Regions from separate parts of the Klebsiella planticola genome, predicted to be linked through region 4. Evidence: predicted binding sites of a transcription regulator. Region 4 holds the regulator's gene; each other region holds the start of a gene.
What was found. The regulator PurR, encoded in region 4, represses purine synthesis genes. The targets are predictions, from matches to a motif close to CANGCAAACGTTTGCNTG.
Positions count from the first base shown of each region.

Region 1: the regulator PurR is predicted to act here: its motif matches at 5,339-5,356, upstream of MC50_RS07855 (nucleobase:cation symporter-2 family protein).
Region 2: the regulator PurR is predicted to act here: its motif matches at 3,566-3,583, upstream of pyrC (dihydroorotase).
Region 3: the regulator PurR is predicted to act here: its motif matches at 1,654-1,671, upstream of purE (5-(carboxyamino)imidazole ribonucleotide mutase).

Region 1 covers NZ_CP026047.1:1,619,052-1,626,609, reverse strand. Annotated here, with positions in the region: gene MC50_RS07870 (family 4 glycosyl hydrolase) at 1-167, opposite strand, end outside; gene MC50_RS07865 (PTS transporter subunit EIIC) at 181-1,740, opposite strand; gene MC50_RS07860 (AsmA family protein) at 1,981-3,696, opposite strand; gene MC50_RS07855 (nucleobase:cation symporter-2 family protein) at 3,896-5,287, opposite strand; gene gltS (sodium/glutamate symporter) at 5,574-6,776, shown strand; gene glpK (glycerol kinase GlpK) at 6,877-7,558, opposite strand, start outside.
Region 2 covers NZ_CP026047.1:3,775,023-3,782,580, forward strand. Annotated here, with positions in the region: gene trhO (oxygen-dependent tRNA uridine(34) hydroxylase TrhO) at 1-74, shown strand, start outside; gene MC50_RS18165 (YceO family protein) at 60-173, opposite strand; gene solA (N-methyl-L-tryptophan oxidase) at 250-1,368, opposite strand; gene bssS (biofilm formation regulator BssS) at 1,494-1,748, opposite strand; gene dinI (DNA damage-inducible protein I) at 2,136-2,387, opposite strand; gene pyrC (dihydroorotase) at 2,460-3,506, opposite strand; gene MC50_RS18190 (lipoprotein) at 3,629-4,189, opposite strand; gene mdtH (multidrug efflux MFS transporter MdtH) at 4,304-5,512, opposite strand; gene rimJ (ribosomal protein S5-alanine N-acetyltransferase) at 5,741-6,325, shown strand; gene MC50_RS18205 (YceH family protein) at 6,335-6,982, shown strand; gene MC50_RS18210 (Gfo/Idh/MocA family protein) at 6,985-7,558, shown strand, end outside.
Region 3 covers NZ_CP026047.1:3,032,367-3,039,924, reverse strand. Annotated here, with positions in the region: gene cysS (cysteine--tRNA ligase) at 1-229, opposite strand, end outside; gene ppiB (peptidylprolyl isomerase B) at 403-897, shown strand; gene lpxH (UDP-2,3-diacylglucosamine diphosphatase) at 901-1,623, shown strand; gene purE (5-(carboxyamino)imidazole ribonucleotide mutase) at 1,743-2,252, shown strand; gene purK (5-(carboxyamino)imidazole ribonucleotide synthase) at 2,249-3,316, shown strand; gene mnmH (tRNA 2-selenouridine(34) synthase MnmH) at 3,501-4,577, shown strand; gene MC50_RS14695 (porin) at 4,733-5,878, opposite strand; gene MC50_RS14690 (monooxygenase) at 6,088-6,396, shown strand; gene ybbP (putative ABC transporter permease subunit YbbP) at 6,549-7,558, opposite strand, start outside.
Region 4 covers NZ_CP026047.1:4,798,484-4,806,041, reverse strand. Annotated here, with positions in the region: gene punC (purine nucleoside transporter PunC) at 37-1,221, opposite strand; gene punR (DNA-binding transcriptional activator PunR) at 1,331-2,242, shown strand; gene purR (HTH-type transcriptional repressor PurR) at 2,261-3,286, opposite strand; gene cydH (cytochrome bd-I oxidase subunit CydH) at 3,582-3,671, shown strand; gene MC50_RS23165 (MFS transporter) at 3,835-4,995, shown strand; gene sodB (superoxide dismutase [Fe]) at 5,041-5,622, opposite strand; gene MC50_RS23155 (GNAT family N-acetyltransferase) at 5,921-6,412, shown strand; gene MC50_RS23150 (C40 family peptidase) at 6,452-7,330, opposite strand.

The DNA.
Region 1 (7,558 bases), 2.3 Mb from region 4:
ATCGTATTAAACACGTAGCGGGCAATTTCACCAAACAAGGCCAGATTATCTTCCGAGCTGTCCAGAAATACCACTTCCGTTAAACCTATGCGGTGGGCGTTATAAGCCAGAGATTTCGCCAAAAATGCAGAGCGAACGCCGCCCCCGCCTAATACGGTTAATTTCATACATCACTCCCAATTAATTTTCTGCCAGCCAGCTATCAACCCGGGAACGTACCTGTCCCACTTTGACGCCATAAATAACCTGAACTTCATTACGATTTCGTACGACGCCATTGGCACCGGTACTTTTCAATATGAGATCATCAACCAAATCCATATTTTTAATTACCACCCGCAGGCGAGTGAAACAGTTGTCGACCGAAATAATATTTTCTTTACCGCCGAGGCCATTAATAATCTCATCGGTCACCGACTGCGGATTACCGACCTTTTTACGATAATCTGCTTTGCTGTAGAGCTTCACGTTATCGTCGTCTTCACGGCCCGGCGTTTTTAAATTCAGCTTCACTACCAGGGTGCGGAAAATAACGTAATAAACGGCGAACTGACCGATACCGATAAGAACATACCCAGGCCAGCGCGTTAATGAGACCGGCAGCGGCAGGTTATAAATCAGGAATTCGATAAGCCCGGATGCGCCCCACGGCCGAACGGTAAAGATGTCACAAATCGCCTGTGACGCGGCGGTCAGGGTGGCGTGAATCACCCAGAGCAGCGGCGACACGAACAGGAAGGTGAACTCAATCGGCTCCGTAATACCGGTGAGCATTGAGGTAATAATGGCGGGCAGCAGAATCGCTTTAGCCATCATTTTTTTCTCCGGTTTCGCCGTGTGATAAAAGGCCAGCGATGCGCCAGCGAGGCCGAAAATCGTGGTCATCCCCTGCTGTGAGAAACGGAGCGCATCGTTCATGACCGGGGTCAGATCCGGGTGGCGCATATAGGCGAGGAAAATCGCCTGGGTACCGGAAACCACCTGTCCGTCAACGTTTAGCGTACCGCCGATTTGCGTGAGCTGGAACGGCGACCAGACGAAATGGTGCAGGCCGGTGGGGATAAGGAATTTTTCAAAGAAGCCATAAACGAAAACCCCCGCCACGCCGGCGTTTTTCATAAATCCGGTTAACGCCCCGATACCGTGGGTCATAAACGGCCAGATCCAGGTGAAGGCGATGGCATAGAAAATCACCACCGGGGTCATGGCTACCAGGGTCAGCTTGGCGCCGCCGTACATTGACAGCGCGCCGGGCAGTTCGATGTTCGAGACTTTGTTATGCACCCAGGCAATGGTGCAGCCGAGGATAATGCCGAGGAACACCCCCATATCGACGACCACAAAACCGAGCAGTTGTGTCTGACCGGTGCCGTAGTATTCGCCATTAATTTTTTCGGCAATGCCGTGGATATGTTCCAGCCACGAATGGTTAGCGCCCAGAAACATAATAAAACACATCACTGAAACCAGGGCGACTTCTGTTTTTTTATCTTTCGCCAGCCCATAACTAATACCGACGCAAAAAAGTAATCCAAGATTGCCAAACAGCGGCCAGAACGTATCGCCGAGTAATTGTCCTGACTGATGTAAAAAACTGGTTTCAGAAATTAATGTAGGGTTGGTTAAGACAGAACTGAGTGCCAGAATCAGGCCAATGACGGGCAAGAACAGGACTGCACCGATCATTGCTCTGGAGAATTTTTGCATATTCTCCAGAATACGTTGACGTATTGCGGACATAGTCGTTCCTTTATTTTTATATTTACATAGGGTTTTTAATTGTTATCTCTACTTCCAGTATTTTGTTTATAGCAATTCCGATCTTTGAAAGAAACAGGTTGCGGGAAATAGGTACAGGTAGCCGCAAAATGCACACAGGTTTCGCTGACGAGAAAGGCGTGCCTGAGGGAGTGGAAGAGGGACCGATGGACGAAGACCAGAGCGGGACCCTCTCTCCGGCGGAGAGAGGGCGGAGGGCGATTACGGTGCTGGCGGGGGAGCGATCGGCTGAGCCGGCTCGCTGTTTAGCTGGCCGTTGCGCATCACTTGCGCAACCTGCTGTTTCTCCATATTCACCGCGCTGAGCTGGCCGTTAACCGTCGGTTTCAGCGGCGCATCGGCCTGCACGCTGCCGCTGGCGGTCAACTGGAAATTACCGTCGCCGGAAACCGGCAGGGCGGGCCAGCCCCAGGCTTGCAGAATATTCAGCGGTACGCCGCGACCGTTCAGACTGAGCGTGACCTGGCGCTGGGGAAGCTGCGAGACGGCCGCCGTGGCCTGCAGGATACCGCGCTCGGTAAAGGCGCTTAGCTCGGTGATGTTGAGCGTTGAGGCATTGGCGTTAAGCTTCAGCGATGGCCGGCGAACGTCGATGCGATTAAAGGTTGCGGCGGCGGCGTTCAGCGTTGCGCTGCCGCTCCACACGCCCCAGCGATGATCTTTCACCAGCTGCAGTTCGCCGCCGTAGCCGTCAAGGGCGGTGATCTGCCATGGAAATGCGGGATCGATATCGATAACCAGATTGCGGCTGGCGCTGAATTTCTTCAGCGTCAGGCTTTCCAGCCACGTGGGCAGCGACTCCATCCACAGCTGTTTCCAGTTAGCGGGGAGGGTATATTCCAGCCCGGCAAAGGCGGTGTCGTCCAGCACCAGCGCGTTACCCGCACGCAGCCAGTTGCCAGAAGTCCGTACCATCCCGCCTTCCCAGCGTGAGGTGAACTGGCGCAGCGCGATACCCTGTGGTGAAAATTCGGCATTGGCGATGGGATCAAGCAGATGCAGCGATCCGTTAATAAATTCGCTGGCGTTCATCGACAGGGTGCCGTCATCGCTTTGCCACCCGCCCTGGCTCAGGGTCAGGTTGCGTAGATTGAGGTCGAGATCGGTCACCGCCCAGTCCGGCCCCTGCAAACGGGCGTCGGTCATGTCGAGACGGCCAATGTGCAGTGAAGGGACGCTGGTCAGCGGGGTGAAGAATTCTGCCAGCGATTTATCGCTCTGCAGGCGAATTTCGTTGAGCTGCAGATTATCTACCAGCCAGCTGCCGTCGGCGTTGCGTTTGGCGTTGCCGGTCAGCGTCCCGCGCGCAATATCGGCGCCCAGCGTGGATAACGTTACTTCGCCATTATCAAGGCTTCCCTGGATCAGCACGTTACTGGCATCCACGCCGTTGAGGGTCAGCGAGCCTGCGCTCATCTGAATCTGTGCCTTTTTACCCAGCACATTGCCCGCTTCCGGCGCCCAGGGGCTGACGCCGCCGTCAACGCGCTGTGCGCTCAGCGCCCAGCCGGTTTCCGGGCTGTTAAACGCCATATTGCGCAACTGCAGACGGTCGGCGGCAAAGGGTAAAGAAGCGGAGGAGGGCGAGAGATTTAACGTCCCGTCGCTAAGCACAATCTCGTCGGCGTGCAGCGGATCGCTGAACTGGCGGGTGCTGAAGCCAATATCCACCGCTTTAGCGACCAGCGTCGGCGGTTTGCCGTCGCGTCCGAAAGTGACATTTTGCAGCTGCAGGTGAAGAGGGGAGGAGAAGCTGTGCTCCATCGCATCGAAGGAAACCTGCCAGCCGGTGCCATCGCTCAGCCAGGCGCTGGCCTGACGTGAACCCCAGTGGGTCTGGAGCAGGAAATAGAGGGCAATCACCACCACCAGTAGGGCGATCGCGAGCCACAAAATCAGCTTTCCAATAAATTTCATGATCTTCCATCCTGAGAAGTGCACATAGGGCTGTTATGCACGATTTATGCGCAATCCTCAAGACAGGAGTTGTTTATTTGAATGACAGAGTGATGGGAGATACGTTTTATTCAGGCATACCCGGAGGGCGGTGTGAAGGCCTCATCCGGGATATTCCGCCGTTATCCCCGTCAGGCAATGCGCCATCGGGGATACGGGTTTAATTCTTCTCTGGCGGGAACACTAAATTCAGCACAATGGCGGTGATACCCCCGGCAGCGATGCCAGAGGAGAGCAGGTTCTTCAGCCAGTCAGGGGCGAACTGCAGAATCAGCGGCTGCTGGGAAACGCCGAGGCCCACTGCCAGCGACAGGGCGATAATCAGAATCGCGCGGCGGTTGAGCGGTTCGCGGGAGACGATGCGCACCCCGGAAGCGGCGATAGTACCGAACATCACCAGCGTTGCGCCGCCGAGTACCGGCTCCGGAATATGCTGGACAAAGCCGCTGACTGCCGGGAACAGGCCCAGTACGATCAGCATCAGCGCTACCACGAAGCCGACATAGCGGCTGGCGACGCCGGTCAACTGAATTACGCCGTTATTCTGGCCGAAGCAGGAGTTCGGGAAGGTATTAAAGACGGCGGAGACAAAGGAGTTCAGGCCGTTAGCCAGCACGCCGCCTTTCAGGCGCTTCATATACAGCGGACCGGAGACCGGCTGCTCCGACACGTCAGAGGTGGCGGTGATATCGCCGATGGTTTCCAGCGAGGTGATCATAAACACCAGCATCAGCGGCAGCAGCAGGCTCCAGTCGATGCCAAGGCCGTAGTAGAGCGGGGTCGGGACCGTAATCAGGCTATCGTTGGCAGGCGCGGTATTTGCCGGCAGCATATCCAGCAGCCAGGCCGCCAGGTAACCCGCCGCCATGGCGATAACCAGCGACGCGATGCGCAGATACGGGTTGCGCTGGCGGTTAAGAATAATGATCAGCGCCAGGACGATGCCCGCCAGCAGCAGGTTTTTCGGCGCGCCGAAGGTATGGTCGGCCATCGCCGCATAGCCGCCGCCGATGGAGGTCAGCCCGACCTGAATCAGCGACAGGCCGATAATCATCACCACCACCCCGGAGACCAGCGGGGTAATCACCCGCCGCGCCAGGTGCAGAACGCGCGAGATGACCATTTCCGTGCAGCTGGCCAGCATCAGGGTGCCGAACAGCGCGGCCATCATTGTCGGCACGTCGGCGCCGCCGGTTTTCAGCGCGGTGCCGCCCATAATCAGCGGGGCGACGAAGTTAAAGCTGGTGCCCTGAATAGAGAGCAGGCCGGAACCGACGGGTCCCCAGGCTTTAATCTGAATAATGGATGCCACGCCGGAAGCGAACAGCGACATGCTGATGATGTGCTGCGTGTCCTGAGCCGGGAGGCCCAGCGCCTGACAGATTAACAACGCCGGCGTGATGACCGCGACAAACATCGCCAGCAGATGCTGAAAGGCGGCGAACAGGGTTTGCGGCAGCGGCGGGCGGTCTTCGAGGCGGTAGATTAATTCGCTGGTTGTTTTATGCGCAACCGGTTGCGCAGCTTCTGACTCGGCGGTGTTAACGGACATCACAAACAATCCCAAGGTGGCAAAGCGGGAATTTTATCGGACTGTAGTACAAAAGCAAACGTTTGCCAGCGTTTGCTGAGAAATATTTATACAACTCAGCGGGGTCGGTTATTAATTAACATTTTGTATGCTTGATCGCATCAATATCAAAACAAAATATCTTTTCCTGTCATTTTTTGCGCGGTTCTGCTTAAAATCCCCCTCCGATTCCTCAAGATGAGAAGTAATCGACACCGGGAATACCGACGCGTGTGAATGGATCATGCGCCTTTAAGGAGCTCTTTTTATGTTTCATCTCGATACCTTATCGACGCTCGTTGCCGCAACATTGGTGCTGCTGTTGGGCAGACAACTCGTGCAGAATGTCCCCTTCCTGAAAAAATACACAATCCCTGAACCCGTCGCGGGCGGTCTGCTGGTGGCGCTGGCGCTGCTGGTGCTGAAAAAGAGCATGGGTTGGGAAATTGACTTTGATATGAGCCTGAAAGACCCGCTGATGATGGCGTTCTTTGCGACTATCGGTCTGAACGCTAACCTCTCCAGCCTGCGGGCCGGCGGCAAAGTGGTGGGCACCTTCCTGATTGTGGTGGTGGGACTGTTGCTGCTGCAAAACGCCCTCGGCATCGGGATGGCGAAGCTGCTAGGGCTGGACCCGCTGATGGGTCTGCTGGCAGGCTCAATTACCCTGTCTGGCGGCCATGGCACCGGCGCGGCGTGGAGTAAGCTGTTTGTTGAACGCTACGGCTTTGCCAACGCGACCGAAGTCGCAATGGCGTGCGCCACCTTTGGTCTGGTGTTGGGTGGTTTGATTGGCGGCCCGGTGGCGCGCTATCTGGTTAAACACTCTTCTTCACCTGACGGAACGCCGGATGATCAGCTGGCGCCTACCGCCTTCGAAAAACCGGATATGGGCCGCATGATCACCTCGCTGGTGCTGATTGAGAGCATCGCCTTAATTGCCATCTGCCTGACGGTAGGGAGGGTGGTTGCGCAACTGCTGACCGGCACCGTCTTTGAACTGCCCACTTTTGTCTGCGTACTGTTTATCGGGGTGATCCTCAGCAACGGTCTGTCGCTGTTAGGTTTCTATCGCGTGTTTGAGCGTGCGGTATCGGTGCTGGGCAACGTTAGCCTGTCGCTGTTCCTTGCCATGGCCCTGATGAGCCTGAAGCTGTGGGAACTGGCTTCGCTGGCGCTGCCGATGCTGGCGATCCTCGCGGTCCAGACGGTGGCGATGGCGCTGTATGCCGTCTTCGTGACCTATCGCATGATGGGGAAAAACTATGACGCCGCCGTGCTGGCGGCCGGGCACTGTGGTTTTGGTCTCGGGGCGACGCCGACGGCGATTGCCAATATGCAGGCAATCACCGACCGCTTTGGCCCGTCTCATATGGCGTTCCTGGTGGTGCCGATGGTCGGCGCGTTCTTTATTGATATCGTGAATGCGCTGGTGATTAAGCTGTATCTGCTGCTGCCGATATTTGGCTGATGAGTGGCCCGGTGGCGGCTTGCGCCTTACCGTGCCTACAAAATCCTGACTCTGTAGGCACGGTAAGCGTAGCGTCACCGGGGCAGTCCTGTGGTCGCGGTTACTCGTGTTCTTCCCACGCCAGCGCGCGTTTCACCGCTTTTTTCCAGCCGTTGTAGCGGTAGTTACGCTCGGTGGTTTCGATACCCGGGCGGAACTCGCGCTCAATCACCGCTTTCTCCTGCAGCTCATCCAGATTTTGCCAGAAGCCAACGGCCAGACCTGCGAGGTAAGCGGCGCCCAGCGCCGTCACTTCACGCACTTCCGGGCGCTCTACGCGGGTACCCAGAATATCGGACTGGAACTGCATCAGGAAGTTGTTGGCCACGGCACCGCCGTCGACGCGCAGGCCGTGCAGACGAATCCCTGAATCTGCCTGCATCGCTTCCAGTACATCGCGTGTCTGATAGGCGATAGACTCCAGCGTGGCGCGAATAATATGGTTGGCGTTCACCCCGCGCGTCAGGCCAAAGATGGCGCCGCGCGCATACGGGTCCCAGTATGGCGCGCCGAGACCGGTAAAGGCCGGAACCACATACACGCCGTTGGTGTCTTTCACTTTAGTGGCGAAATATTCGGAATCGAAGGCGTCGTTGATAAGCTTCATTTCATCGCGCAGCCACTGAATGGAGGCGCCGGCCATGAAGACTGCGCCTTCCAGCGCATAGTTCACTTCCCCGCGTGGGCCGCAGCCGATCGTGGTCAGCAGGCCATGCGTGGAGGTTACCGCTTTTTCCCCGGTA
Region 2 (7,558 bases), 1.0 Mb from region 4:
TCTTCAACAAATCTCGCGGCCGCCTGAACACGAAGCTGGGGATCCCGGACCCTGAAACCTCAGAAAAACCATAACCAGATAAGATCAACGATCGCCAGCAGCAGCCACAGTGCGAGATAAATCATAAAGTGCTCGCGGACGTTGTTGACCAGTAAATCGTACAGGCGACGCATAAACTCTCTCTGTGATGAACGGCCTCCTCTGAGGCCGTTTTTTATTGCGCAAATCAGGACCGCGCGCAGCGGCCAACTATCGCTGAAAGCGTGCCAGCGAGAACGGGGTCAGGTCGAAGGCTGGCGTCTCTCCCAGGGCAAACTGCGTGGCAATTTCTCCCAGCACTGGGGCGAATTTGAAACCATGGCCGCTTAATCCGCTAATCAGCAACGTATCAGGATGGCCGGGAAGGGTGTCGATAATAAAGTCTTCATCCGCCGTATTATCGTAGGTACAGGAGGCGCCATGCAGGCAGCCGCCGATACCGGGCAGAACGTTACGCAGGAAGCTGAACGACTCGGAGCCGTCGGTGGCCACCGCGCCAAACGGCGTGCGTTCTTGCGGCGCGGAGATCGGCTGCCCGCCGTTGTGCTTACCGATCTTCAGTTCATTGTCTTCCGCCGGGAAACCATAGAACTGATCGCCGTTCGGCAGCTCACCGGTAAATGCCGGGAAGTGGTTTTTAGTGCTGTAACGTCCATCAGCCTGGAACCAGGCGAAGATTTTGCGCACCGGCTGGACTGGCAGGTCGGGCAACAGACGCGTTACCCACGTACCGGCGCTGACCAGCAGTTTCTTGCCGCTGTAGCTGCCATCGGCGGTGTCGATTGTCACGCCATCCGGGTGATGGTGTATGGCGGTAACCGGGCAATTAAACAGCTGAGCGCAGCCCGCCTCGCGCGCGAGGCGTATCCAGGTTTCGATGGCCAGCTCGCTGCGTAAAACCCCTGATGCCGGTTCGAATAGGCCACGATAATCTTCCGGTACGCGAATCTCAGGCCAGCGGGCCATGATAGCTGGGGCATCCATCTCTTCAACATCCAGCTGAAACTGTCGGGCGCTGTGCGCAACGTTGCTGAGAAACGTCGAGTTTGCCGGGCCGAGGTTAATCACCCCGGTACGTTCGAAGACGGCCTCGCCGCTGAGGGTAGCAAGCTCATCCCACAGCGTCTGCGCACGCAGCACCAGCGGGACATATCTCTCTCCTTCACCGTAGGCGTGACGGATAAGGCGCGTATTGCCGTGATGGCTGCCTTCCTGATGCGGAGGCGTGTGCGCGTCGGTCATCAGCACGTTGAGTCCAGCCCGGCGGGCATAATAGCCGGCAGCGGCACCAGTGGAGCCGCTGCCGATAATGATGAGGTCGTATTGCATGGTCTGTTCCGGTTTTTTGCTTTATTAGCAGGGTAATTAACAACCTGCATATATACAAGCCCGAAAATAAATCAGGCACCCGCAGGTGCCTGTTGAGTTAGCATATATCGATCGCGGCATAATCATTAATGCCTGCGGTACTCGTTTGCCTGGTATTCACCTGATTCTATCTTCGCAATACCTGCTTCCAGGATAGAAATAAATTGACGTGCGACTTCCGTCGTTAGCCATAGCGTCTGGCCAATTTCAGCTTCGTTACTGCTTTCTTGAGTGGGGTTTTGGTAGTGCAGGCGCAACATCATTGCATCGTAGCTATCAACGGTGCTGATGTCCCATCCGACGAGGGGATGGGTCTGGATGACTTCATTATTCTTTTCCATCATAACCCCTTATTCATATGTTAAAAGACAACAATTCTCGAGGTTTAATGCATATTTTTTGAAGCAAGTTAATTATATCAGGTGTTAAGAATAAACTCGAGAAATTAAATTAAACAGGGCGAACTTTCATCTGTTTGGTGCTTTTTTGCACAAACTTAGTGCCGCGCATCGTTATTTTTAAAGGAAATAATGAGGAGAAAGAAGAAAAGTCTGAGACTGACACGGGGATAAAAAAGCCGGGGCGACCCGGCAAAAAAAAGCACAATGAGGGAGCAAATTAAATTTGCTGTACCCGGCGCGATGTTCCGGCGGCTTTTGCTTCAGACTGGCCTGCTCTGTTTGTTCAGAGTCAGCGCCACTCTGCCGCGGTATGCCGCCAGAGAGGCGTCAGGATACGTCATGGTCAAACCAGTCATCAGCGCTTTCCCAGGTTTCTTGCAGGATTTCGCTTATCCGGTCTTTATCTTCTTTCAGGCCGCCAATGACGGACAAATTGTTACTGGCGGCAAAGCGTACGGTTACCTGGCTTGGATAAGCCGGGAACTGCTGTTCAATGCGTCGGGAGAGTTCGTTATTTAGCGCTTCTAAGGCGCCGTTCGGTAAGGCTGTGGATTTGGCGATAGACACTTCGATGCGCATAATTGCCCCCTGTGTAATATACTGTTTATTTATACAGTATCTGATTTACCTTTACAACAAGGGGCAGTGCTTTTATTTCTTCATCGTCCAGCGCAGGGTTTCACCGGCAAGGAAAGGCACCAGGGTATCGTCCGGTAGGGCGATGCTGTCAACGACGGTGCTCTCTTCGCGCACCAGCTCAACAAAGGTGTCATTCACCGGCAGGCCGTAGAAGCGCGGGCCGTTGAGTGAACAAAACGCTTCGAGGTGCTGCAGGGCATTCATCTCTTCAAATACCGTGGCATAGCTGCTCAGCGCGGTCGGCGCGTTAAAGCAACCGGCGCATCCGCAGCTGGCCTCTTTACGATGGCGGGCGTGCGGAGCGGAGTCGGTTCCCAGAAACGCGCGGCTAAAGCCGCTGGCAACCAGCTCACGCAGCGCCTGCTGGTGGATATTACGCTTCAGAATCGGCAGGCAGTAAAGATGGGGGCGCACGCCGCCAACCAGCATGTGATTACGGTTAAACATCAGGTGCTGAGGAGTAATGGTCGCGGCCAGCAGTTCGTTACCGTCGCGTACGTATTCGGCGGCATCCTTCGTGGTGATATGTTCGAATACCACTTTCAGGCCAGGTAAACGCTGGCGCAACGGCTCCATTACCGTTTCGATAAAGCGCGCTTCGCGATCGAAGATGTCAATCTCGGCGTGGGTGACTTCACCGTGAACCAGCAGCGGCATGCCCAGTTTTTCCATGCGCTCCAGCACCGGCATGATGGCATCGATGCTGGTGACGCCGTGGCTGGAGTTAGTGGTGGCATTGGCCGGGTAGAGTTTTGCCGCCGTGAATACGCCAGCGTGGAATCCACGCTCCAGCTCTGCCGGGTCGAGCGTATCGGTCAGGTAGCAGGTCATCAACGGCGTAAAATCGTGCCCGGCGGGAACGGCGTCGAGGATGCGCTGGCGATAAGCTATCGCCGCTTCAACGGTGGTGACAGGCGGCACCAGATTCGGCATCACGATCGCCCGGCCATAAAACTCACTGGTGTAAGGCACGACGGTCTTCAGCATATCGTCATCGCGCAGATGGATATGCCAGTCGTCAGGGCGGCGGATTTTCAATACCTGGGATTGTGCTGTCATGGAAAGCTCCGGCTAATAGGGTCAGTCATCAGGGCTGTTTTTGCCGGGCACTAAGGATAAGCGTAAACGTTTTCCTTTGCATCAATTTCCGTAAAAAAACGGGCGCCGCAGCGCCCGTCGTATTAATTGGTGAACGGGATGATAATTTCGCCCGGTTTCACCTCGATGCCTTTCGCGTATTTTTTCGCCAGCGCTTCGCCGGTGCTGGCGTCTTCGCGCAGGACGTAGGCCGGCTGCTGGTTAAAATAGCTACGCAGAGACTGATTCAGGTAGGGAATCAGGGTCTGCACGACGGATTGCAGCTTCTCAGGTGACACTTTCGCCTCTACGACCTCCATCTCCTGCAGGAAGATCGCGCCTTTCTCTTTATTAAAGACCGGCAGCGCCTTGAGCTTCAGATCGATGGTGGCTTTCTGGTTGCCGAATAACGAGTTCAGATCCAGGTTGGCAATGCCGCTCAGCGTCACTTTATTCGGCTCTTCACGGCCAATCGCGCTGGTCAGATCGTGTAACTCAATATGCGCATCCGCCACGCCCGGCAGGCCGATATCTTTGGCGAAATGGTTACGTTTCTGCAGCGCCTGGTTAATTTCCTGCTCGCTAACTGAATACTGCGTAAGCTGGTTACAGCCGCTCAGAAGGCCGCTGACAATGAGCGCGGCCACGATAAACATCTTTTTCATTAGATTCCTTAACGGTCATGCCAGGACTTATCCTGACATAAAGCAGTATGGCCTGCCAGCATTCGACGCACTAGCCGGAAAATGCTGAAAACAGGCCTTACGTTAAACCTCTGGTCAGGTACGTGGCTCCAGCATGCCGGATGTCGACCGCTTCTGGCTGAACTGCCACCACAGGGCAAGGAAGGTAAACAGGCCGATAATCCCCAGCATCAGCCACGGCAGTTCGGGCTGATTCAGCGCTTTACCCGCATCGAACAACCATCCGCCGCCGGCATAGCCAAACGCGCCGCCAAAGGCCAGCCCCAGCCGGCTGAAGCCCATATAGCTGCCTCGCGCCCGGGCATCGGCTAAAGAGGCTCCCAGCGTTTCCCGCGCCGGTTCCGCAACGATCGATCCAATATAGAAGATACAAATCAGGGTAAACAGCTGCTGTAAGTTGCTGGTCAAGCCGATGGGCAGCATGGCGATGGTCATCACCAGTAACCCGGCCATCAGCCGATGCTCGAGGCGAAAGCGCTGTTCGCTCCAGCGGGCAATGGGGTAGAGCAGGGTTAACGATATAGCGGCTTCAATGGCATACATCCATTTTACCGCGGTCGGTGAACCGGCGATGTCGTTAACCATAATGGGCAGCATGAGCATCACCTGGACAGCCAGCATGTAGTAACCGGTGAGCGTCAGAACGTAGGTGACAAAGCGCTTATCGCGCAGTACCCGGCCCAGTCCTTCCCGAACCGGCGTTTTCACGGTGGAAAGCTTCCACGCCGGGAGATACCAGGCGTTGAACGCGGCGCAGGCGACAAACAACGCCGCGCCCACGCTACAGACAAGACGGAAGTCATATTGCAGCAACCAGCTGCCGATCAGGGCGCCGATCACCGCCCCGGCGCTGTCCTGCATCATCAGAATCGAAAAGAACCGCCCGCGCTGATGCGGGCGCACCAGCTTGACCACCAGCGCGGCGCGCGGCGGATCGAACAGGGTGCCGCCGAGCCCGGAGAGAATGCAGGAGAGCCACAGCACCCACGATTCATGGGCCACGGCCATCGCCGCGAAACCGCCCGCGCGCATGAGCATGCCGGTGACGATCATCGGCTTGGCGCCAAAGCGATCGGCGACCGCGCCGCCAAAAATGCCTAATCCTTGTTGCACCAGCTGGCGCAGGCCGAGCGCAATCCCGACCATCAGCGCCGCCCAGCCCATCTGGTCAACAAAGCGAATAGAAATCAGCGGGAAGACGACAAAAAAGCCCAAAACCACCAGCATGTTGTCGACCAACAGGAAATATTTACCCAGGCTCCTTGCCTGCGATACGCGGGACATTTCCCCTCCAGGGAAAATAAAGAGTTACCCGGATAGTGTGCGGGGAAGATGCTGACTTTCCCAGCATCCTTGCGACAATATTTTTTTATCAAAATGCAAGATCGATTGAGTCTATTCATCGAAAAAGGGAGATGGTGCAGAAAATGGTATGTTGCTGTTTTCACACAACCGTTCAGGACAGGTATAGTGAAGGGAGCAGGTAATCAGTCAGGGGAACAGGAGAAGGGAATGTTTGGCTATCGCAGTAACGTACCGAAGGTGCGTTTGACGACGGACAGGCTGGTGGTGCGGCTGGTATACGATCGTGACGCCTGGCGTCTGGCCGATTATTACGCGGAGAATAAAGGGTTCTTAAAACCCTGGGAGCCAGTGCGCGACGACAGCCACTGCTACCCCTCTGGCTGGCAGGCGCGTTTATCGATGATTTCCGAGTTTCATAAGCAGGGCTCGGCATTCTATTTTGCGCTGCTCGATCCGGAAGAGAAAGAGATTATCGGCGTGGCAAATTTTTCCAATGTGGTCCGCGGGTCGTTTCATGCCTGCTACCTTGGCTATTCCATTGGCGAGAAGTGGCAAGGCCAGGGGCTGATGTTTGAGGCCCTGACCGCGGCAATTCGCTATATGCAGCGCACGCAGCATATCCATCGCATCATGGCCAACTACATGCCGCATAATCAACGAAGCGGCGATTTACTCGCTCGTCTTGGCTTTGAAAAAGAGGGGTACGCCAAAAATTATCTGCTGATTGACGGGCAGTGGCGTGACCATGTACTGACGGCGTTGACGACACCGGACTGGACTCCGGGTCGCTGAGGAGAGAGCATGAAATATCAGTTAACCGCACACGAAGCGCGCGTCATCGGGTGTTTGCTGGAAAAACAGGTTACCACGCCTGAGCAGTATCCGCTGTCGGTCAATGCGGTGGTGACCGCCTGCAATCAGAAAACTAACCGTGAGCCGGTGATGTCGCTCAGCGAAAGTGATATTCAGGATCTGCTGGATACCCTGGTCAAACGCCATTACCTGCGTACCGTCAGCGGTTTCGGCAATCGGGTAACCAAATACGAACAGCGCTTTTGTAATTCCGAATTTGGCGATTTGAAGCTGTCTTCGGCGGAAGTGGCGGTTGTGACAACGCTGCTGCTGCGCGGTGCGCAGACCCCGGGCGAGTTGCGCAGCCGGGCGCAGCGAATACATGACTTTAGCGATATGGCGGAAGTGGAGAGCGTGCTGGAAACGCTGGCAACCCGGGATGACGGGCCTTTCGTCGCGCGTCTGCCGCGCGAGCCCGGGAAGCGAGAATCCCGCTATATGCACCTGTTCTGCGATGATATGGACTCGCTTATTACCGCCGTTGAGGCCGTCTCGCCGCCGGCCGATGATCTTCTCGCGCGGGTTGAGGCGCTGGAAGGCGAAGTCGCGGAACTGAAAGAACGGCTGGCCTCGCTGCTGGCTCACCTGGGAGATTAATCGTGACCGCGAAATTACGCATTGGCGTGGTGGGGTTAGGGGGCATTGCGCAGAAGGCCTGGCTGCCGGTGCTGGGTGCCGCAGACGGTTGGACGCTGCAGGCGGCCTGGTCGCCGGGTAAAGAGAAAGCGCTGCGTATCTGTGAGGGCTGGCGCATTCCCTATGCCGACTCGCTGGAGCAGCTGGCGGCGCAGTGCGATGCGGTCTTTGTGCATACTTCAACGGCCTCCCATTTTGAGGTGGTCAGCCGCCTGTTGAATGCCGGGGTGCATGTGTGCGTGGATAAACCGCTGGCCGACAAGCTGAATGAGGCAGAGTCGCTGGTCGAACTGGCGGCGCGCCGCAAGCTCACGCTGATGGTCGGTTTTAACCGTCGCTTTGCGCCGCTGTATCGTGAACTCAAAACGCAGATGGGCAGCGCCGCATCGCTGCGCATGGATAAACATCGCAGCGACAGCGTCGGCCACGATCTGCGTTTTACGTTGCTGGATGATTATCTGCATGTGGTGGATACTGCGCTGTGGCTGGCGGGCGGTACCGCGCGCCTGAGCGGCGGCTCGCTGCAAACCACGGCCC
Region 3 (7,558 bases), 1.8 Mb from region 4:
GCTTAATGATTTTATCGTCGATATCGGTAATGTTGCGCACGTACTTCAGCTTATAGCCGAGAAAACGCAGGTAGCGGGCAACCACGTCAAAAGAGACGAAAGTACGGCCATGGCCGATATGACAGAGATCGTAAACGGTAATTCCACACACGTACATGCCCACTTCCCCGGCATGGATAGGTTTAAACTCTTCTTTTTGGCGCGTCAGTGTATTAAAAATTTTTAACATCGAAGATTCCGTGTAGACGTGTGTGGATATAAGTCGCGTATTCTAACCTTAATTCAACCCCGAAGCAGCACACAATGCAAGGTGATCGAACCCGGCGGTTATGCTATAACAGCCCCCTATGTCACGCCCAACTTTGGGTTTAAGCACCACAATCATCGGAACAGGATGCAAAAATGGTTACTTTCCACACTAATCATGGCGATATCGTCATCAAAACCTTTGACGACAAAGCGCCGGAAACAGTTAAAAACTTCCTGGATTACTGCCGCGAAGGTTTCTACAACAACACCATTTTCCACCGTGTTATCAACGGTTTCATGATCCAGGGCGGCGGCTTTGAGCCAGGCATGGAGCAGAAAACCACCAAATCCCCGATACAGAACGAAGCCAACAACGGCCTGAAAAACACCCGCGGTACTCTGGCCATGGCCCGTACTCAGGCACCTCACTCCGCCACCGCGCAGTTCTTCATTAACGTTGTCGATAACGACTTCCTGAACTTCTCTGGTGAAAACCTGCAGGGTTGGGGCTACTGCGTATTTGCCGAAGTGGTTGAAGGCATGGACGTGGTCGACAAAATCAAAGCGGTCGCTACCGGCCGCAGCGGCATGCATCAGGATGTGCCGAAAGAAGATGTTGTGATCAAAAGCGTCACCGTCAGCGAGTAATTCGTGGCGACACTTTTTATTGCGGATTTGCATCTGCAAACAGAAGAACCGGCGATCACCGCCGGTTTTCTACGCTTTTTAGCCGGCGAAGCCCGTGAGGCGGACGCGCTGTATATCCTTGGCGATCTGTTTGAAGCCTGGATTGGCGATGACGATCCGAACCCGCTACATCAGCAAATCGCCTCGGCAATCAACGCATTAACTCAATCAGGCGTGCCCTGCTATTTTGTTCACGGCAACCGCGACTTTCTCGTTGGCCAGCACTTCGCACGCGCCTGCGGGATGACGCTGCTGGCGGAAGAAAAAGTGCTCGACCTGTACGGCCGTCGGGTCCTGATTATGCACGGCGATACGCTCTGCACCGACGATCCGGGCTATCTGGCTTTTCGTGCCAAAGTCCATACGCCGTGGATTCAGCGTCTGTTCCTTGCCCTGCCGCTGTTTATTCGCCGCCGCATCGCCGCCAGAATGCGCGCCGACAGTAAAGCGGCCAACAGCAGCAAGTCGCTGGAAATAATGGATGTCAATCCGCAGGCGGTGGTCGAAGCGCTGGAGAGGCATCAGGTACAGTGGCTGATTCACGGTCACACGCATCGTCCTGCCGTCCACCCGCTAGAGGCCAACGGCAAACCGGCGTTTCGCGTGGTCCTCGGCGCCTGGCACAGCGAAGGGTCGATGGTCAAAGTCAGCAAAGACGACGTTGAACTGATCTCATTCCCGTTTTAATTTCCAGCCCATTTTCACCCCATCACCGGTGACGCAACCGTTTTCCTTACCGAAAGATCATGTTATTCTCTGTGGCCTCTAAAGCAGTGTGAAGCACACCCACAGGAGTTTTAAGACGCATGTCTTCCCGCAATAATACGGCGCGTATCGCCATCGTGATGGGGTCCAAAAGCGACTGGGCTACCATGCAGTTTACCGCAGAAATCCTTGATGCCCTGAACGTTCCGTACCATGTTGAAGTGGTCTCCGCACACCGGACGCCCGATAAGCTGTTTAGCTTTGCCGAAGGCGCGGAAAGCAACGGTTATCAGGTGATTATTGCCGGTGCGGGCGGCGCGGCGCATCTGCCGGGCATGATTGCGGCGAAAACCCTGGTGCCGGTGCTCGGTGTGCCGGTCCAAAGCGCGGCGTTAAGCGGCGTAGACAGTCTCTACTCTATTGTTCAGATGCCGCGCGGAATTCCGGTCGGTACGCTGGCCATCGGCAAAGCCGGTGCCGCCAACGCGGCTCTGCTGGCGGCGCAGATTCTGGCGGTGCACGACGCTGAACTGCATCAGCGCCTGAGCGCCTGGCGTCAGGCCCAGACCGATGAGGTGCTGGAGAATCCGGATCCGCGGGGTGCGGCATGAAGCAGGTTTGCATCCTTGGCAACGGCCAGCTAGGCCGGATGTTGCGCCAGGCCGGTGAACCGCTGGGTATCGCCGTCTGGCCAGTCGGTCTGGAAGCCGATCCTGAAGCGGTGCCGTTTCAGCAAAGCGTGATCACTGCCGAAATCGAACGTTGGCCGGAAACGGCGCTCACGCGTGAACTGGCGCGCCACCCGGCGTTTGTTAACCGCGATGTGTTCCCGATCATTGCCGACCGTCTGACGCAAAAACAGCTGTTTGATAAGCTGGAGCTCGCCACCGCGCCGTGGCAGCTGCTGGCAGATAAAAGCGAGTGGCCGGCGGTATTCGCACGTCTGGGCGAACTGGCTATCGTTAAGCGTCGCGTGGGCGGTTACGACGGTCGCGGCCAATGGCGACTGCGCGAAAACGACATTGCGCAGCTGCCGGATGAAAACTATGGCCAATGCATTGTTGAGCAAGGCATCAACTTTTCCGCCGAAGTGTCGCTGGTTGGCGCCCGCGCGCAGGATGGCAGCACGGTGTTCTACCCGCTGACCCGCAACCTGCATCAGGAGGGCATTCTGCGTACCAGCGTCGCCTTCCCGCAGGCCAATGCCCGCCAGCAGGACCAGGCGGAAAGCATGCTTACCGCCATTATGAACGCGCTGAACTACGTGGGCGTGATGGCGATGGAGTGTTTTGTCACCGCGGACGGCCTGCTGATTAACGAGCTGGCGCCACGCGTGCACAACAGCGGTCACTGGACCCAGAACGGGGCCTCGATCAGCCAGTTCGAACTGCATCTGCGGGCGATTACCGGCCTGCCGCTGCCGCCGCCGGTCGTGAACAGCCCTTCGGTGATGATCAACCTGATCGGTACCGATCTGAACTACGACTGGCTGAAGCTGCCGCTGGTGCATCTGCACTGGTACGACAAAGAGGTGCGTCCGGGGCGCAAAGTGGGTCACCTTAACCTGACCGACAGCGATACCGACCGCCTGAGCGCCACGCTGGAAGCGTTAAAACCTATCCTGCCGCCGGAGTACGCCAGCGGTATCTTCTGGGCGCAATCCCAGCTGGCGTAATCCTCCTGACCCCTTCGGGCGAGCAGCGCATCCGCCGCCCGTTCGCCCGAATGAAAACGGCTATTTGCCGGGGAATTGATCTTCGCCCTTCCCCGGCAGACATTCAGGCGCGTAGAATCCCCTCCTTGCTTTAAAGATTTTCTTATTTAAAGACGCTTTCAGTTTGACTTCAGAAGGATGACCCATGAAAAATGGGACCGATTACCGCACTATTCTCACAGCGGACACGCCAATCATTGACGTCCGCGCCCCGATCGAATTCCGCCAAAGCGCACTTCCCGCGGCACTGAACCTGCCGCTGATGGACGACGCCGAGCGCGCCGCCGTCGGCACCTGCTATAAACGCCACGGCGCAGACGCGGCCTTAGCGCTGGGCCATCAGTTAGTCAGCGGCGAGGTGCGGGAAAAGCGTCTCGCCGCATGGCGCGACGCCTGCTTACGTTATCCGCAGGGCTATCTGTGCTGCGCCCGCGGCGGTCAGCGTTCGCATATCGTCCAGCAGTGGCTGAAGGAAGCGGGCGTGGATTACCCCCTGATCGTCGGCGGCTATAAGGCGCTGCGCCAGGCCGCCATCCGGCTCACCGAAGAGCTGGTGCAGCGCCCTATCGTGCTGATCGGCGGCTGTACCGGCAACGGCAAGACACAGTTGGTCTGCTCCCGACCCGACGGTATCGATCTGGAGGGGCTCGCCCACCATCGCGGCTCATCGTTCGGCCGCACGCTGCATGAACAGCACGCCCAGGCAACATTTGAAAACCATCTGGCGGTGGCGATGTTGAAAACAGCCGGGCAGCATCGCCGCTGGGTGCTGGAAGATGAAGGACATATGATCGGCGCAAACCACCTGCCGGAATGCATGCGTGAGCGCATGGCGCAGTCGCCGCTGGCGGTAGTGGAAGACCCGTTTGAGATCCGCCTGGAGCGCCTGCGGGAAGAGTATTTTGACCGTATGCACCGTGATTTTATTGATGCTTTCGGTGAGGAGAAAGGCTGGCAGGAGTACAGCGAGTATCTGCATCACGGTCTGTTTGCCATTCGCCGTCGCCTGGGGCTACAGCGTTTTGCCCAGCTCACGACCCTGCTTGATGAGGCGCTGGCTTCGCAGCAGCGAGGCGCCACGACCGATGCCCATTTTACCTGGCTGGTGCCGCTGCTGAAAGAGTACTACGACCCGATGTATCGCTATCAGCTGAGTAAAAAAGCGGAAAAAATTATCTTTCGCGGCAGCTGGAATGACGTCGCCTCCTGGCTGGCGAAGTAATCAAACGCCCTACTGCCCGGCTTGCGGCGAAAACGCCTTAGCCGGGCTAAAGGTCCGCCGATGGCGGTAAGCCTGCAGCCCCGGTAAGCGCAGCGCCACCGGGGAATATGCCTGTAGCCCCGGTAAGCGCAGCGCCACCGGGGAGCCGCAGCCGCTTAGAAGTCGTAGCGCAGACGCACCAGGTTCATATCTCCCAGGTTGTCGGTGCTGGACGTAAAGACGTGCTCATAATCAACGCGGAAACCGTAATCCAGCTGGAAGCTGATCCCCAGTCCGTTATCAATTCGCTGATAGTTACGGCCGTTGACGTACTCCAGGCGGTCGCCCATAAAGTATGGCTGAATCGTTTTCACCGCGTACTGACCAATCGGGAAGGTATAACCGGCGAAGTACTCAATCCCCCAGGCATCCCCGGCGAAATAGTCGTAAACATCGGTTTTTTTGGTGGTCATAAAGTTCTGATACCAACCGCCACCGAAGGAGAAGGTCCAGTTATCCGGCTTCCAGCTCAGCGCCGTACCGAGGATATTCTGATCATAGGTTTTGTTGTCTGCTGTTGACGGGTCGCGCATCTCGGCACGGGTGTAGTTCCACGCGGTCCCCCAGGTCAGGTCCCTGGTGATGTGATAATCCACGCCCACGGAACCGCCGCCTTTACGCTTATAGCGCAGGCCATTACCCGGCAGATATTCATTATCTTCAAACAAATAAGAGGCATAGAGGTCAACGTCACCCGCCGTTTTCTTATATTTCAGCATATTACGGGAACGGTACGAACCATCGTAGTCGCCGTTGATGCCGTTACCCGGCGCCTGGGCGATCATGTCGTAATCCCAGATATCGGTTTTCGCCCCAACCACATCGTAGTAAATACTGTTTTGCTGACCGTAGGTTAATGTCCCCCAGGTGTCGCTCTTCAGCCCGGTGTACAACATACGGCGGGTCGTATTATTGGCGCCTTCCGCATAGTGGTTATCCCAGTCAAACAATGCCGGAATATTGACCCCCAGCTCGTAATAGCTGATCCAGCTGATATCATCAAACAGATAATAATCAGCGGCGAAGCGGAAACGGGTCCCGCCATCAAAACCATTACGTTTATAAGACCCTTTATCGCCGTCGCCGGACATCATGTTGAACTGCGGACGAATACTCCCGCCGACGGTAAAGTTCAGGCGGCTCAGCGGATCTCCGGCCTGCGGGTCCTGTTTCAGTAACGTAATCTCAGCCTGGGATGCGAAAGAGGTTAACGCCAGTGCTGCGCCGATCGTCATCGCCAGCGTTTTTATTTTATGTGCCATGCTTTTTCCTTGAGTAATAAGCAACCTTATAGTTTCCAGCTGAATATTAACCGTGATTTGGCATGACGTGTTGTTGGGTTTTTAATGTTTAGTGCTCTTAAAAATCAGTGAGTTATCATTTTGTGCGCTTAAAAAATCAGCGATTATCATTTCATCGTTCTGTCATTAAAATGAAGTACTGACGCTCAAACATTATCCATGGAGGAATTATGTCGAAAAAACTACTGCAGCTGCACTTTGCCTTTAACGGCCCCTTCGGCAGCGAGATGTCCCGCCAGCTCGTGGAGCTGGCCGAGTCGATCAATCAGGAGCCGGGGTTTATCTGGAAGGTCTGGACGGAAAGCGAAAAGAACCATGAGGCGGGCGGGATCTATCTTTTCGAGGATGAAGAGACCGCCCTCGCTTACCTCAATAAACATACCGCGCGCCTGAAATCGCTCGGCGTTAATGAGGTTATCGGCAAAGTTTTCGACGTCAATGAACCGCTCACCGCACTGAACCACGGTCATCTGCAGTAGCGTTCATTTCGCGACGGAGCTCGTATTTTTGCCGGGTGGCGGCCTGACGCCTTACCCGGCCTGTGTTCCTGTATATCAGCAGGCTGCGTTTTCCCTTAGGTCCGGGCAAGCGCAGCGTCACCAGACGCTTGCCCGATGACGTCTCCATCCAGTCACTGACTGAACTGGCGAAACAAGGCTTTGCCTTTTAATAAACGCAACCCTAGCCAGCCACCGCATAACGACAGCAGGAGCGCACCACACAGCGGCAACATCACCCACAGTCGCCAGTCCGGCGTCCACGGAAAATCAAAGACTTTGGTTTGCAGCATCGCCAGCGCCACCTCCGCGCCGATGGCCGCCACTACGCCGGAAACCACGCCCAGCAACGCAAACTCCGCCCACAGCGTGGTACGCAACAGCGACTTTCCGGCCCCCAGCGTGCGCCAGACCACCAGCTCCTGATAGCGCTGGCGCATACCGACCTGAACCTGCGCCAGCAGCAGTAAAATGCCGCACGCGGTCACCAGCACCACCATCACCTCCAGCGCCCGACTGACCTGTGTCAATACCTGGCCCACCTGACGAAGAATCGCGCCAATATCCAGCAGGCTGACGGTGGGGAATTCGCGATTAAGCTGCGTCAACAGCGTATTGCCGTTATCCCAGCGGAAGCTGGTCAGCCAGCTTTGCGGCTGCCCGTCGAGCGCCCCCGGCGGGAAGATAAAGAAGAAGTTTGGCCGCAGGCTCTCCCAGTCAACTTTACGCACGCTGGACACTTTCGCGCTAAAGTCCTGAGTATCCCCGGTAAACGTCACGCTATCGCCAGGCTTGACGCCCAGCCGCTGCGCCAGCCCCTCTTCAATCGAGACCTCCCCGGCTTTCGGCGGCCAGCTTCCGGCCACCAGCGGATTATGATCCGGCCGCTCGCTGCGCCAGGTCAGATTCAGCTCACGGTTCAACGCTTCGTCTTTATTGTTCTCCGCCGCCTGACCGTTAATCTGCGTCAGGCGGGCACGCACAATCGGGTAAAACTCGGTCGCCGTAACATGATGCCCGGCGAGGAACGTTTTCACCGCAGCGACCTGCTCCGGGGCAATGTTGATTAAGAAGTAATTGGGGCTTTCCGGCGGCAGCTGCTGCTGCCAGCGATCCAGCAGATCGCCGCGCAGCACCAGCAGCA
Region 4 (7,558 bases):
GGCTAATTACTGAGCCTTAACATCACTGAAACGCGTTTATGCATGAGACGATTCGGTAGTCAGGCAAACGCTGTGACGCTGCATAAAATAACCCAGCCCGGCCAGCACGATAGAGACCAGCATCACGCTGGTGGTAGTGAGCAGCGGCGTGGCAATCAGCGCGGAAACCAGCAGACTGGTCAGGAAGCACAGACCAAGCTGCAGCGTGTTCTGCAGCGCGGCGGCACGACCGGTCGCCTGTGGGAACGGCTTCAGCGCCTGGGCGACAACAATCGGGTAGATCCCGCCATTGACAATGGCCATCACGCAGAAGGGAATCATCACCGCAATAATTGAGACATCCTCAACCAGACCAACCATCCAGGTGGCAGCCACGCTGACGGCGAAAATCACCAGCAGCCAGGGCAGCAGCTGTTGGCCTTGCCATTTCTGCAGCGCCGCGCGGCATCCATAGCCACCGATTAAAAAGGCGATTGTCTGCGGAACATAGCTAAGACCGATAGCGGTTGGGCTGTAGCCCATCTCATGGAGAATAAACGGCGACCCGGTTAACCAGGCAAAAAAGCTGGCGGAGCAGGCGGCGTAAATCAGCACGTTGCCGCTGTATTCGCGCGAGCGCAGCAGCGTCAGAAAGGTCAGCTTCTCGCGGACGTCACCCTGCGGCCTGACGACCGGCTTCAGGCGCAGGGCGGGCACCATCAGCAGCAGGGCGATGGCAAAAAGGGTGGCAAAAATGGCCTGCCATTCCAGATGGGCAAGCAGCCAGCTGCCGAGCAACGGCGCCAGAGCCGGCGATAAACCCACCAGCGGCATAATGGTGGCGAAAATACGGTTAGTGCGCTGAGCTGGATAATAATCGGTGACCATCGCCTGCCAGGTCACCGCCGCCGCGCAGACGCCGATCGCCTGGATAAAGCGCAGCACCAGCATCAGAGTGGCGTCACGCACCCACAGCATTCCCAGACAGCTGATAGCGAAGATCGCCAGCCCGGTTAGCAGAATCGGTTTACGTCCGTAGCGGTCCGAGAGCGGGCCCCAGAACAGCTGCCCGATGGCGAAGCCGGCGAGGAACAGGCTCAGACTGGCGCTGACCGACGCTGCAGAAGTATTGAGATCTTGCTGGATGGCCGAAAAGGCCGGCAGATACATGTCGGTAGCGAGGAAACCCAGCACGCTGAGTCCCGCCAGCCACACTAAAAATCCTTTCCCGGGTTGTTGCATAACATTCTCTTATAGATGCAGGTATGATGCCGCAGAGTGTAGGGAGTGCATTCTGGCTTGTGAAACGCTAATATTTGCTACATGCGTTCAAAATTTTTGCAGGCAGAATATGTGGTCCGAATACTCACTCGAAGTTGTTGATGCTGTCGCCCGCAACGGCAGCTTTAGCGCCGCGGCGCAGGAGCTGCACCGCGTACCTTCGGCGGTCAGTTATACCGTACGTCAGCTGGAGGAGTGGCTGGCGGTACCGCTTTTTGAACGCCGCCATCGCGATGTCGAATTGACCCCCGCCGGGCTCTGGTTTTTACAGGAAGGACGATCTGTTATCAAAAAAATGCAGATCACCCGCCAACAGTGTCAGCAGATAGCCAACGGCTGGCGTGGTCAGCTGTCGATAGCCGTGGATGACATTGTTAAACCGGCCCGTATGCGCCAGATGATTGTTGATTTTTATCGTCACTTTCCCGATGTCGAGCTGATTGTTTTTCAGGAGGTCTTCAACGGTGTCTGGGACGCGCTGGCCGACGGACGCGTGGAGCTGGCTATCGGGGCAACCCGTTCGATTCCGGTGGGGGGACGCTACGCCTTTCGCGATATGGGGATGTTGAGCTGGCATTGCGTGGTGGCGAGCCATCATCCTCTGGCGCAGATGAGCGGGCCGCTCAGCGATGATGTGTTGCGCAACTGGCCGTCGCTGGTCAGGGAGGACACCTCCCGCTCGCTACCAAAACGCACGACCTGGCTACTGGACAACCAGAAAAGGGTGGTGGTGCCGGACTGGGAATCCTCGGCCACCTGCCTCTCGGCGGGATTGTGCGTAGGGATGGTACCGAGCCATTTTGCTCGCCCGTGGATTGACCGCGGTGAATGGACCGGGCTGGCGCTGGAAAACCCGTTCCCGGACGCCGCGTGCTGCCTGACCTGGCAGCAGAGCGACACGTCACCGGCGCTGTCGTGGCTACTGGATTATCTGGGGGACAGTGAAACGTTAAACCGGGAGTGGCTGCGGGCGCCGGAGTAACCGGCGCCGCACGGGCGATTAGCGACGGTAGTCGACGAACGGGCCGTCTACGACGGAGCGGCGCTCTACCAGCCGCGGGTGAACCTCGATCGACTGTGACTCTTCGCGCTTGTTGACGATACGATCCATCAGCATATTGAAGGCCGCTTCCCCCAGCGAATCTTTCGGCTGGTGGATGGTGGTCAGCGCCGGGCTGAAATAGCGGGCGTTACGCACGTTATCATACCCGATCAGCGAAATGTCCTGCGGCACGCGCAGCCCCATCTCATCCGCAGCGCAGATTGCGCCCATCGCCATGATGTCGCCGCCGCAGAAGACCGCCGTCGGGCGATGCTGCTGGCTGAGGATCTGCTGCATTGCGCGGTAGCCGGATTCAGGCTCGAAGTCTCCCTGCACAATCCAGCTTTCCGGAACGGCGATCTGCGCTTCTTCCATGGCTTTCATAAAGCCCGCCAGGCGCCCGGCGCCGGTGTTACGCTCCAGCGGACCCGGGATCACGCCGATTTCACGATGGCCGCGTTCCACCAGATAGCGACCGGCCATATAACCGCCCTCAAAGGCGTTATCGATGACCGAATCGGTAAAGTCGGCTTTGGATTCACCCCAGTCCATTACCACCATCGGAATATGGCGGTACTCTTCCAGCATGCTGAGCACCGATTCCGGATATTCAGAACACATAACCAGCAGGCCGTCGACGCGCTTTTGCGCCATCATCGACAGATAGGCCTGCTGCTTTTCGAGATCGTTCCACGCATTGCCCAGAATCAGGGTATAGCCTTTCTGGAAACAGCTCTTTTCTACGGCTTCAATAATCTCAGCGAAATAGGCCGCTTCGCTGCTGGTGGCCAGCAGGCCAATCGATTTGGTGTGATTAACCTTCAGGCTGCGAGCCACGGCACTGGGGGAATAGTGCAGCTCTTTGATCGCCGCCCACACGGCGTTGCGGGTTTCTTCCGCCACGAAACGGGTTTTGTTAATTACATGTGACACTGTTGTAGTGGAAACGTTTGCGCGCTTCGCTACATCTTTAATTGTTGCCATTACTTCTCACTCCAGACCTTGACCTGATCGTCTGATTATCGATACGTAAACGTTTGCCTATACACACCCTGAATACAATTTTCAACATTGCATCACGTCGGGAAAACGACACAGAACGACAGGAAGGGGTCAATGGCCGATACGCTTTCAAATTAGCGTGGGATTTTGTCCGATCTTGCGGCAAAGGGGAAGAGCAAAAATGTGCATCACCCTAAAACATGGAAGATTTTTGCGCTATATTGTGCAAAAATGAGCAAGCTCACTTTTCATGTGGGGATAACTGGGGGAAAAATTGATGGATACAGATTTAAAGTTTTCGCTGACGACAACGATTATTGTCCTGGGTCTGATCGTGGCCGCCGGCCTGACCGCGGTGCTGCACTGATTTATCCGGGGGAGAGGGCTCTTTCCCCCGACGTCCCGCCATTATTATCAATTTCGCAAAAATCTTTTGCCATTTCGTTTACTTTTGTTTTTTTGTGATTGATGTCATGCTTTTGACTTCTGATGAGATACCGTCGCCGATGACGGTCTGCTGGAGTCATTGAATGAAAATCAACTTTCCCTTGTTAGCGCTGGCGATAGGCGCGTTTGGTATTGGCACCACGGAGTTTTCCCCGATGGGGCTGCTGCCGGTGATTGCCAAAGGTGTCGACGTGTCAATTCCGGCGGCGGGAATGCTGATCAGCGCGTATGCGATCGGCGTGATGGTCGGTGCGCCGCTGATGACTTTGCTGCTCTCTCATCGCGCGCGCAGAAATGCGCTGATTTTTCTGATGGCGATCTTTACGCTGGGGAACATTCTCTCCTCAATGGCGCCGGATTACACCACGCTGCTGATTTCGCGCATTATCACCAGTCTTAACCACGGCGCTTTCTTCGGCCTCGGGTCGGTGGTGGCGGCGAGCGTGGTGCCGAAACACAAACAGGCCAGCGCGGTGGCGACCATGTTCATGGGCTTGACTATCGCTAATATTGGCGGCGTTCCGGCGGCGACATGGCTTGGCGAGACCATCGGCTGGCGGATGTCGTTCCTCGCGACGGCAGGTCTGGGGCTGGTGGCGATGGTCAGCCTGTGGTTTTCGTTGCCCAAAGGCAGCGCTGGCGAGCGTCCGAACGTAAAACAGGAGCTCTCGGTGCTGGTTCGTCCGCAGGTGCTCTCCGCATTGCTGACCACCGTGCTGGGGGCCGGCGCGATGTTTACCCTCTATACCTATATTTCACCGGTGCTGCACACCATTACGCACGCCTCACCGCTGTTCGTCACCGCCATGCTGGTGTTGATTGGCGTCGGCTTTTCACTGGGTAACTACCTCGGCGGTAAATTCGCCGACCGTTCCGTCTCCGGGACGCTGAAGGGTTTTCTGCTGTTGCTGATGGTTATCATGCTGGCGATTCCGCTGCTGGCGCAGACGCAGCTGGGAGCCGCAATCAGTATGGTGGTCTGGGGGGCGGCGACCTTCGCCGTGGTTCCACCGCTGCAAATGCGGGTGATGCGAGTGGCTCATGAAGCACCGGGACTCTCTTCGTCGGTCAATATCGGAGCGTTTAACCTCGGCAATGCGCTGGGTGCGGCAGCCGGTGGCGCGGTGATTTCTGGCGGACTGGGCTATGCCTTTGTGCCGGTGATGGGGGCGATCATTGCCGGCGTGGCGCTGCTGCTGGTGCTGTTCGGCGGGCGTTCGCAGCCGGAAGAGGCGTTGGTCTGACAGTCGGTATATTCGCAGAAGGGTTGCCCCTTCTGCGTTAGCGTTTTAGGCCGCCAGATTGGCTGCCACAAACTTCCAGTTTACCAGCGCCCAGAAGTGCGCCAGATAGTCAGGACGGGCGTTGCGGTAGTCGATGTAATAGGCATGTTCCCAGACATCCACGGTCAGCAGCGGTTTGGCGTCGCCGGTCAGCGGCGTGCCAGCGTTGCTGGTGGAGACAATGCTCAGGCTGCCATCGCTATTTTTAACCAGCCATGTCCAGCCTGCACCAAAGTTCTTCGCTGCCGCGTCGGTAAACTTCGCTTTGAACTCTGCGAAGCTGCCGAAGGATTGATTGATGGCGGCTGCCAGCTCACCTTCCGGCTCGCCGCCCGCATTCGGCGCGAGGCAGTTCCAGTAGAAAGTATGGTTCCAGACCTGGGCCGCATTGTTAAAGATGCCGCCTTCAGAAGCGCGGACGATCGCTTCTAAAGATTGACCTTCAAACGCGGTGCCTTTGATCAGGTTGTTGAGGTTGGTGACATAGGCCTGGTGATGTTTGCCGTAGTGGTATTCCAGGGTTTCTGCGGAAATGTGCGGCGCCAGGGCGTCTTTTGCATACGGTAATGCAGGTAATTCAAACGACATTGTTACTCTCCTTATAACTTCTTGTTTTCTAGCTCACATTCAAAGGATGTTTTACCATCCAGAACAGCATGTACTGTCCCTCGCCGGGGCGAGTGCAACAGGTTTTTATTGTGATCGGAATGCTAACACTTGCAGAAGGGAGTTAAAAGCCTTGCAATGATAAAGGGTATATTTAACAAACTTACCCGGCTAAGCCTTCGCCGGAGCGCAAGGCATCGCATTTCAACAGGGCAGGTTGATCGCTGTTGCCGTTGAAATATAAAGTGATTAGTGAATATCCATTTTGCAGAGGTCTGTTTTGTCTAACATAGTCTATCGCCAGGCGACTCTGGCCGACGTCGAACGCTGTTTTGAAATTGAAACGACCGCATATGAAGGGGATGAAGCGGCCACCCGTGAAAAGATAGCCACCCGAATCCAGCAGTACCCGGAAGGATTTCTTTGCATGGAACGGCAAGGAGAGGTCATTGGCTTCATTAATTCAGGGTGCGCGTGGGAAGTCGTGATGTCGGATGAAGCCTTCAAGGAGCTGGTCGGCCACGATCCTCGCGCGCCGAATGTCGTGATTATGTCTGTCGTCGTTGATCCTGAACACCAGGGAAAAGGGTATTCGACTGCTCTGATGGAGCGCTTTATCCGGCAGATGGCACAGGCGCAAAAGAGCGCCATTCACCTGATGTGCAAAGACCGACACGTGGCCCTGTATGAGAGATTTGGTTTTCGCTACGAGCGGCCTTCCGCCTCGGATCATGGCGGCATGTCCTGGCATGAGATGAGCCTGACATTATAGTGAGGAGAGTTGACCTGCCGCAGGCGCGGCAGGTCAGGCTCAGCGAATGGTTTTGGGGGTCATCACCCGGCGTGCGCCGACATAGTGGCGAATCCAGTAATCTTCGCTTAATGAGGTGATCTGGATGTCGCGGCCGGTACGCGGCGACTGGATAAACTTGCCGTTGCCAACGTAAACGCCGACGTGATCGGCGGTGCCGCGCCCACGGGTGCGGAAGAAGACCAGATCGCCGCTCTGCAGCTCGCCGCGATCGACCGGACGGGCATCGCGCAGATGATACATCTCATTGGCGGTGCGCGGAATGCGGATTTTTACCAGATCCTTATAGGCGTAGTAGACCAGCCCACTGCAGTCGAAACCGGTACGCGGCGAAGTTCCGCCCCAGCGATACGGTTTGCCAATCTGATCCATTAACTTCGACATAGCGGTGCTTTGCGCTCTCTGCACGCGGGCTTTATGCGCATCCGCCAGGGTCAGCGGCGGTTCTTCCGCGATTGTTTTGCAGCGTTTTTTGTAACCTTTACGCACGACGCATTTACTCTGCACGCTGGCCATGGCCGGGGCCGGTTCAGCGGCTGGCGCGATCGATTTCGCACACTGCTTTTTATACCCTTTACGCAAAACGCATTTTTTGGTGCCGGCGGCCTGACGGTTCAATGCCGTCTGGCTGGATGCGGTGGTGCGAGTGGGGTGTCGGGTGCGGGTGGCCGTTGAGGCTTTCTTGCTGGTGGTTTTGGTTGTGGACTTCGTTTTCTGACTGCTGGCTTTTTTCTTACGTTCGGTAGTGCCTTTCGCCGCATGCGCTTTTGGCGTGGCGGAGGTGTGCGTATGCCCTGAAGCATGCGCCAGTGGTGTAAATGAGATAGATGTAAACAGTAATGCACAGAGCGAAATCGCGATTTTGTTTAGCCGCGCCACTGAGCAATCCCCTGATTAATGACAGATATGTACCCATACCTGACGGTGAATGACAAAACCCAACGATTCTAAAGCATAAAAACCCGGAAAGTTAATACTCTTTTGTATCTAAAGTGTCGTTTGATTAACAATTGCAAAAAATTATCTCAGACATTAACCACCTTGTACGCGAAATGTACAGCGATACTGCTTTTACGCGGCCAAAATGATATTTTTAAGGCAACTTCT